One region of the Hydrogenophaga soli genome, then DNA from elsewhere that is predicted to be linked to it. Evidence: predicted binding sites of a transcription regulator. Region 1 holds the regulator's gene; the other holds the start of a gene.
What was found. Region 1 encodes FNR, which switches genes on or off when oxygen is low (the NO sensors DNR and NnrR bind a similar motif). Its sites were predicted from a motif close to TTGATNNNNATCAA; they were not measured.
Positions count from the first base shown of each region.

Region 1 (4,050 bases):
AACTGGGCTGGTCTTCTCAAGGGCAGCATGCTGCTGAAGTGAAGAAAGTCGCAGGGAACATCGCGCCTGTGTACGAAGACTTTGTCAAAAAAGACGTCGTGGCATTGGCTGCTGATCCCAAGGCCATGGCCGTGGGTGAGCGCCTGTTCATGAACTACTGTGCGCAGTGTCACGCTTCGGATGCACGCGGCAGCCAAACCCTGGCGGCGCCCAACCTGACCGACAATGATTGGCTGTATGGTGGCACCCCTGAGGCCGTCAAGGAAACGATCACAAACGGTCGCAATGGTGTGATGCCCCCTATGGCCGCCGCTGTGGGCGCCCCCGAGGACGTGGCCAACCTGACGCAGTATGTGTTGAGTCTGTCCAACAGCCCGCACGATCCTGTCAAGGCTGCTCTGGGCAAGGACAAGTTCGCGGCTTGTGCGGCTTGCCACGGCGCAGACGGCAAAGGCAACCAAGCTTTGGGTGCCCCCAACCTGACCGACAACATCTGGTTGCATGGCTGGGGAGCCGAGGTGGTGACCAAGGCCATCAACGAAGGCTGGAACAATGCCATGCCTTCACAAAGTCGGTTGCTGAACGAAGCTCAAATTCATGTGTTGGCCGCCTATGTGTTGAGCAAGTCGGCAAAAGGTGCCAACTGAGTTTGCACATGTCGGAGTTTTGAACAAAAAGGGGGCTTAGCCCCCTTTTTGTTTGTAGATGCCTGCATTGAGTCAAAATACCCTCGGTTGCGGGCTGTTTCCCCTGTATTTTTTTGGGTTGCCATGAGTTCTACATCTGCACAAGCTGCTTCAGGTTCCACGCCACTTCCCACAAGCACTTGGTGGCGAGAGCCCTACGTGTGGATGGTGATTGGTGGCCCTGCTGTCGTGGTTGTGGCGGCACTGGCCACCGCCTACATCGCCATGAGTGCCCCTGACCCAGTGATTGACAAAAATCAAATTCAGCGGGAAGCTCTCACCAAGGCAGGAACGGATGGCAAGGTTTCCGATGACGAGTTGGTGAAGTTGCAGCCAGCTCAGCAAGCCCGGAACCACGCAGCTTCTCCGGTCGTGCCCAAAGTGAAACCAAACAATTAAGCCGCCGTGGGGCGGCATGAAGGAGACGACGATGCTCGCCCAACGACTGATGTGGATTGCATGGCCTGCATTTTTGATGGCAGGGGTGCTGGAAATGGCAGTTTTTGCCTTTGTTGACCCCGGTGACTTGCATTGGGGCCAATCTGAGTTGGGCTGGTCAAGGTCGGCGGTCTACACAGTGAGTTTTTTTGTGTTTTGGACACTCACGTTTGTTTCAAGCAGTCTGACCACACTGCTGGCGCAGTCTCCATTTGAGGTGAATCGGTGCCCGGTGCCTGTGGATGACAGGCCCGACGCTTGCAGCAAGGGGCCGCGATGCGAGGGGGCATAAAGCCTCCGCGGAGACTCCTTACACAAGAAGGCTCACTCTGTGCGTCATCGACAGTTGCTGCTTGGGGGATTCACAATTTGGCGCAGGGCATTGGTGTTCTTGATGTGAACGTAGCGCTGCTTGACTTCAATGATGCCTTCTTCCACAAACTTGGAAAAGGTCCGACTCACGGTTTCAAGCTTCATGCCCAGATAGCTTCCAATTTCTTCCCGTGTCATTCGCAGCACCAGTTCAGACTGGGAGAATCCACGGGCATGCAAGCGCTGCACCAAGTTCAATAAAAAGGCTGCCAACCGCTCTTCAGCTCGCATGCTGCCCAGCAGAAGCATCACGCTGTGATCGCGCACAATCTCACGGCTCATGATCTTGTGAACATGGTGTTGAAGTGTGGTGAACTCGCGGGAAAGTTGCTCCACTTGGTCAAAGGGCATGACGCAAACCTCAGCGTCCTCCAGGGCAATGGCGTCACAGGAGTGGTGATCACTGACGATTCCATCCATTCCAATGATTTCTCCCGTCATTTGGAAGCCGGTGACTTGGTCGCGGCCATCCGCCGTGGTGATGCAGGTCTTGAAGAAACCAGACCTGACCGCGTACAAAGAAGTGAACTTGTCACCGGCATTGAACAGTGCGGTGCCTCGTTTGATTCGGCGGCGGGCCGAAATGACCGAGTCCAGCTTGTCGAGTTCTTCGGGGTTTAGCCCCATTGGCAGGCACAGTTCACGCAAATTACAGCTTGAACAGGCAACTTTGATTGTGTTTAGATCCATGGAGAGCCTTGATTCAGGTCAAGCGTACATCAAGTCACTGGGTGGCATCGTACCGTGAAACGGTGTCGCACAGTGTCATGACCGGACAAAACTGGCAGATAAGGTTTGCGTAAGGGTTGTCTTCGCTGCAGTGCATTGATGCACGTCAAGTGAGCTTGCTGTCACAGCTGGCACATTTGAGGCAGTTGGAGATACACGTGACTCATGTCATTTCTGAACAATTGTTGAAGCGCTTCGATGTGCCTGGTCCCAGGTACACGTCATACCCTACGGCAGATCGTTTTGTAGAGGCGTTCACTGAGACAGATTACATTCAGGCGCTTGAGCAGAGGCGGGCTGGGTCCATGGCGCTCCCTTTGTCGATCTATGTTCACATTCCTTTTTGCGAGTCGGTGTGCTACTACTGCGCTTGCAACAAGGTCATCACCAAGCACCATGACAAGGCAGCCGAGTACATTCGCTACCTGTCCCGCGAGGTTGACTTGCATGTGTCCCACTTCGGCAAAGGGCACAGCGTATCCCAGTTGCATCTCGGCGGAGGGACCCCCACGTTCTTGAGTGATGCAGAGCTGGCCGATCTGATGGCCATGTTGAGGCGCAGCTTTGGGTTTGTTCCGGGGGGGGAGTACTCCATTGAGGTGGACCCCCGTACGGTCACCGTGGAACGCTTGCGGCATTTGCATGCGCTAGGGTTCAATCGACTGAGTTTTGGCGTCCAGGACTTTGACCCGGCCGTGCAGAAAGCTGTTCACAGGGTTCAACCTGCCGAACAGGTGTTTGCTTTGGCTGAAGCTGCGCGGGACATTGGATTCGAATCACTGAACGTGGATTTGATCTATGGGCTGCCCATGCAGACCCCCGAGTCGTTTGCAAGGACCTTGGCCCAGGTCAACCAGTTGCGTCCGGATCGAATCGCACTGTATGCATACGCACATTTGCCGACTCGTTTCAAACCACAACGGCGCATCGTCTCGGCCGAATTGCCCAGTGCAGCTGACAAGCTGTCCATGCTGTCGGCATCGCTAGACGCTTTCTCCGAGAGTGGTTATGTCTATGTGGGGATGGATCACTTTGCCCTGCCGGATGACGCTCTTGCGGTTGCAAAGCGGCAGGGACGGTTGCATCGAAACTTTCAAGGTTACAGCACGCAGCCAGATTGTGATTTGATTGCCTTGGGGGTGTCGGCCATTGGGCGTATTGGTGCGACATACAGCCAGAATGCCAAAACTTTGGACGAGTACTACGATGCCCTGGATCAAGGGCGCTTGCCCATCGTGAGAGGTCTCGCGGTTTCTCGCGATGACCTGGTCAGGCGGTCCGTGATCATGGCCTTGATGTGTCAAGGTCGGGTTCAGTTTGAGTCCATTGAGTTGGGTCACCTGATTGACTTCAAGTCGTACTTTGCTCGAGAGTTGGAAAAACTGGCTGACTTGGCTTCGCATGGGTTGGTCAACGTGGATGACAGTGGCATCGAGGTGACTGCTTCTGGGTGGTACCTCGTTCGAGCCATTGCCATGACCTTTGATCGCTACATCCAAGTTGATCAAGACCGGGCTCGCTTTTCCAAGATCATCTGAACGTCCTCTCTCCCATCACGGGAGTCCCCCGTCCGGTACAGTCGCGCCATGCAGGCTTCCATGTTGATTTCAGCCTTGGCCATGGGATTGGTTGGGGGTCCCCATTGCGTGGCCATGTGTGGTGCAGCATGTGCGGGGATCTCTCGTTTGGCGGGGCCTCATTCGACTGCGTCCCTGCTGCTCTTTCAAATCAGCCGAACATTTGGCTATGCGTTCATGGGGGCAATGGCCGCCGGAACGGTGCAAGGGCTTGCATGGTTTGGCTCAAACACCGCGGTGCTGCGTCC
Region 1 covers NZ_BAAHAK010000005.1:146,147-150,196, reverse strand. The annotation lists gene ccoP (cytochrome c family protein) at 1-647, shown strand, start outside; gene ACYVB7_RS10845 (hypothetical protein) at 852-1,085, shown strand; gene ACYVB7_RS10840 (hypothetical protein) at 1,117-1,416, shown strand; gene fnr (fumarate/nitrate reduction transcriptional regulator Fnr) at 1,461-2,186, opposite strand; gene hemN (oxygen-independent coproporphyrinogen III oxidase) at 2,384-3,763, shown strand; gene ACYVB7_RS10825 (sulfite exporter TauE/SafE family protein) at 3,812-4,050, shown strand, end outside.

Region 2 (4,050 bases), on a different contig from region 1:
AGGGCCATCAGGTCGGCCTTGGCCACATCGGCATGGCGGCGGCAAAAGGTCAGGCGCTCGCCCGGCTGCACCGGGTCGGTGCTGACCAGGGCGCGGCGGGCGGGGTCCAGGCCCATCAGGTGGCGCACCCGGGCCTGCACCGACAAAGCCCCGTGGCGCCGATGCCCCGCGCTGTCGGCCACGGTCCCGGGCTCCACCGCGGTGAGTGTTTCGCGCAGCAGGCGCAAGGGCAGGCCGGTTTCGGCGGCCACCCCCAGGTCGGCCAGCAAGGCGTCCAGGGCCGGTTGGTCATCGAGCGTGAGGATGACGCCGCCCGCCGCCGACGTGACCCGCCGCGACGGCCCCACCGGCTGGCACCCTTGGGTGACCCCGGCCTGCCAAGCGACACCTGCGCCCCAGGCCACACCGCAGAGCCCCCCGCGCATGACGCCCGAACTGGCCCTCTGCCCCGGCGGCACCCCTTGGCTGCCGTGGGCGATCTGCACCGCACCAGTCCGCCCGGACGACAAGCCGCCCCACACCGTGCCCGTGCGGGTGCGGGAGGCCAGCTCGCCCACCAGCTCGGCCAAGTCGGGCGTGGCGGGATCGGCATGCACCCAGGCGGTTTGCGGCACCACGGGCTGGCCGTCTCCGCCCGGCCAGGACCGCGGCAGCGGCTGAACGCCGCTGAACACGCGGTACTGGTCGGAAGGCAGGTCCAGCAGCATCACCGACACAGCGGGCTCATCCCAGTATTCCACCCCACTGGCCACCACGCCCACGGCCACCGTGCCCACCCAGTCCGACACCTCGGGCAGGGCGGCCATGAGCTGGTCCAGCATGTCCTGCACATGCCCAGCCAACGCGTCGGTCACGTACATCAGGCCCAGGCTGGGCAGGCTGCGCCCTGGCGGAACGGACGCCTCCCCGTGCGCGGGTTCCGGGGCTTGCGCGGCAGCCAGGCGGGCGTCCAGCTGCGCCCGCAGCGGTGCCGACACCAAAGTGACCGCCATGTCCCAGCGCGGATGGGTGGCGTGGGCGCTGAGGAAGTCCATGGCCATGGCTGCGCGAGGGCGGGCGGGCGATCAGCGCGAGGGCGGGCGGGCGATCAGCGCGAGGGCGGGCGGGCGATCAGCGCGATCGGGGGCGGGTGGTGCCCGCGGCCTTCTTGGCCGCAGGTTTGGCCGAGGGTTTGGCGCTGGGCTTCGCGGCGGATTTGGCGGCGGTCTTGGTCCCTGCACGGCCTGCAGCCGGGGCTTTGGCGGCCGCCTTGGGGGCCGCGGCTGAAGCAGCGGTGGTTGCCGGGGTGGCGGCTTTGCGGGCCACCTTGGCCCCGGTGCTGGCCGCCCGCACCCCGGCCCCCACCAGGCCGCTGCCCGCCTGCACGGCGGTCTGGGCCACGGCGGTGGCCGCCTGGGTGGCGGTCTTGACCGCTTCTCGGGTGAGCGACGCCGCCACGTTGCGGCTGGTGTCCAGCGCAGCCTGGGTGGCCACGTCCTTCATGGCCTGGGTAGCGATGTTCTGGAACTGCTGGGACAGCGAGCCCCACCACAGCATGGGGTCGACCACCGCAGACGCTGGCGTGGCCGCGGCCTGGGCGGTGGTGGACTTCTTGGCGGCGGGTGCCGGTGCCGGGGTTGGGGCCGGTTCCGGCGCCCCGGTGCGCGGCGGCACCTCCAGCCCCTTGAAACGGGTGGGCTCCTTGGGGGCGTCAGCGCTCAGGCCAGCCATGCCCGCCATCGTGGCCATGGTGTCGGTGGCTCGCACCTTGAGGGCGTTGGCCACATCGCCCAGGTTGACGTTCATGCCCTGGAGGGTGGCCAAGGTCATTTTCTGCACCTCCAAGGCCTGCACGGTGGCCGACAGGGCGCGGGCGTTCTGGTCCAGCCAGAACTGGACGGCCTTGAGCTCGGTGATGCGCTTTTCCAACTCTTCGACACTGAACGTGGGGGCCACCCAGCTGTTGAGGCTGGGCAGCTGTGGCACCGACTGCTGCACCCCCTGGGCAATGCCCCCCGCGGCCTGACGCGCCAGGTTCTGCATGAACTCGAAACCCGGCACAAACTTGCCAAAACCGCTGCCATCCGTGTCTGCCATGGGGTGTCTCCTGTCGTTGGGGATGTGGCCCAGCATGCCACATCTGTGCCCAAAACGGGAAGGCGAGCATCCCCCAGGCTGTCTGACCTGGGTCAACGTCGGGGCCTTGCAATCGCCGCATCATGGTTCTGAAAGGACACCGACATGAACACCCCCGCCCCCCACTCCACCCTCACCCCTGCCCAACGCCTGGGGGTCCTTCGCACCAGCTTGCTGAACCAGTTGCGCCAGCAGCGCGGCGGCGACCTCAGCCGGGTTGACGCCGCCGCCTCGGCCCTGGACCTGACGCAGGGCGACTGGGCCCAGGCCGACGCCGAACGCGACCTGACCGTGGCACTGCAAGAGCGCGAGTTGCAAGAACTCAATGAGATTGACGCGGCGCTGGCCCGGCTGGCCGACGGCAGCTATGGCTCGTGCACCGATTGCGGGGCCGACATCCCCGAAGCCCGCCTGCAGGCCAACCCGCTGGCCTTGCGGTGCGTGGCCTGTCAGACCCGGGCCGAGAACGCCCACGGGCATGTGCCCACACCGTCCCTGTGAGCGGTGGCTCCATTTCGACCTGCACGCCCTCAGCAGGCCGTCAACCCAGGTCGTCGGCCACGCGCTGGTCGTCGGCTTCGTGGAGGGCGCGCACCTCGGTGTCCACGGCCCCCAAGGGCTGGCTGCCATCCGCCGCCGTCAGGGTCACGCGCAAGCAGTCTCCCGGTTGCAAGCCCCCCGCAGGCAAGCCCGCTGGGGCCACCAGCGGACCGCTGCACACCACCGCCCCGGCCCGCACCGGGCGCTTGGCGGCCAGGGCGGCCAGCCATTGCCCGGCATGCTGCGCCTGGGCCTGATCGGCCTGCCCCTGAGCCACCCGCCGTCCGTTGAGCAGCACCTCCAGCGTCAGCGACACACGCCCCGAAGCCCATGCGCCCCCCAACTCGTCGGGCGTGACCACCACCGGCCCCAGCGTCACTGCCGGGCGGCTTTGCACCTCGCCCACCTGGGCCGCCCGCTCGCGGGCCTGCACCTCGCGCAGCACCCAGGTGTTGGCCAGGGTGAGCAGGCGCACCCCCTCCAGGGCCCGCGCCGGGGCACAGCCTTGGGGCAAGTCACTGCACAACACCGCCCACCCGGCCTCGAAGTCCAAGCCATCGGCCACGTCGGCCAGCGGCAGGTCGGCGCGGGCGCCCAACAAGGCATCGCCAGACAGGGTGAGCAGGTCGGCCACACCGCCCCGGGTCCGGGTGGCCGCAGGGGCCACGGCATGCGCCCGCACGCATTGGCTGGTGCGCGGCAACGGGGCCAGGCACTGCGCCGGATCGAAGGGGAACACATGCCGCGCCTTGCCGTGGTTGAGTTCGCGGGACAGGTCTTCCAGCTGGGGGCTGACAAAGTTCCAGTCGTCCAGCACCTGTTGCAGGGTGTGGGCCACATGGGTGGCGTAGTGGGCCTGGGTCAGGTCGCGGGAGACGACCACCAGTTGCCCGTCGCGCGAGCCGTCGCGGTAAGTGGCCAGTTTCATGGGTGCCAAAGGTTGGATGCAGGCCGGGCCCTCGGCCCGGAACAAGGGCGGATTTTAGGAATCAGAATGCGCCATGCCCCGCAATGCATCCCCCCATCCACCGCCCACCCCTGCCCCGCCGCGCGCCGGTCTGAAGCGACGCTGGTTGCTGGGCTTGGCGCTGGCCGTGGGAACCGCGCACCTGGCCCTGGTGTACCTGGCCCAACCCGCCGACCGTGCGGCCCAGCCATCGGTCCCAGCCCCCCCCGGGCTGACCCAGCCCTCACGCCCCGAGGGCAACCCCGAGCCCGCCGCCATCCAGACCGCGCCGGTGCACGCCACCGCCCCCATGGCCGCCACCCCGCAGCCCCCCGCGGCGGAAGAACAGGCCCCACCCCGCACACCCGCCAAAACCGCGCCGCCCCAACGGGCCACCACCACCTCAACGCTGTCAGCAGCCCCTGCCGCCCCTCTGCCCCAAAGACCCA
Region 2 covers NZ_BAAHAK010000008.1:200,525-204,574, reverse strand. The annotation lists gene ACYVB7_RS15345 (FIST signal transduction protein) at 1-1,034, opposite strand, end outside; gene ACYVB7_RS15340 (PhaM family polyhydroxyalkanoate granule multifunctional regulatory protein) at 1,111-2,076, opposite strand; gene ACYVB7_RS15335 (TraR/DksA family transcriptional regulator) at 2,221-2,616, shown strand; gene ACYVB7_RS15330 (fumarylacetoacetate hydrolase family protein) at 2,657-3,583, opposite strand; gene ACYVB7_RS15325 (DUF3108 domain-containing protein) at 3,657-4,050, shown strand, end outside.
Region 2: ACYVB7_RS15335 (TraR/DksA family transcriptional regulator) is a predicted target of FNR. The motif match lies at 2,159-2,172, and genes of this name have one in related genera.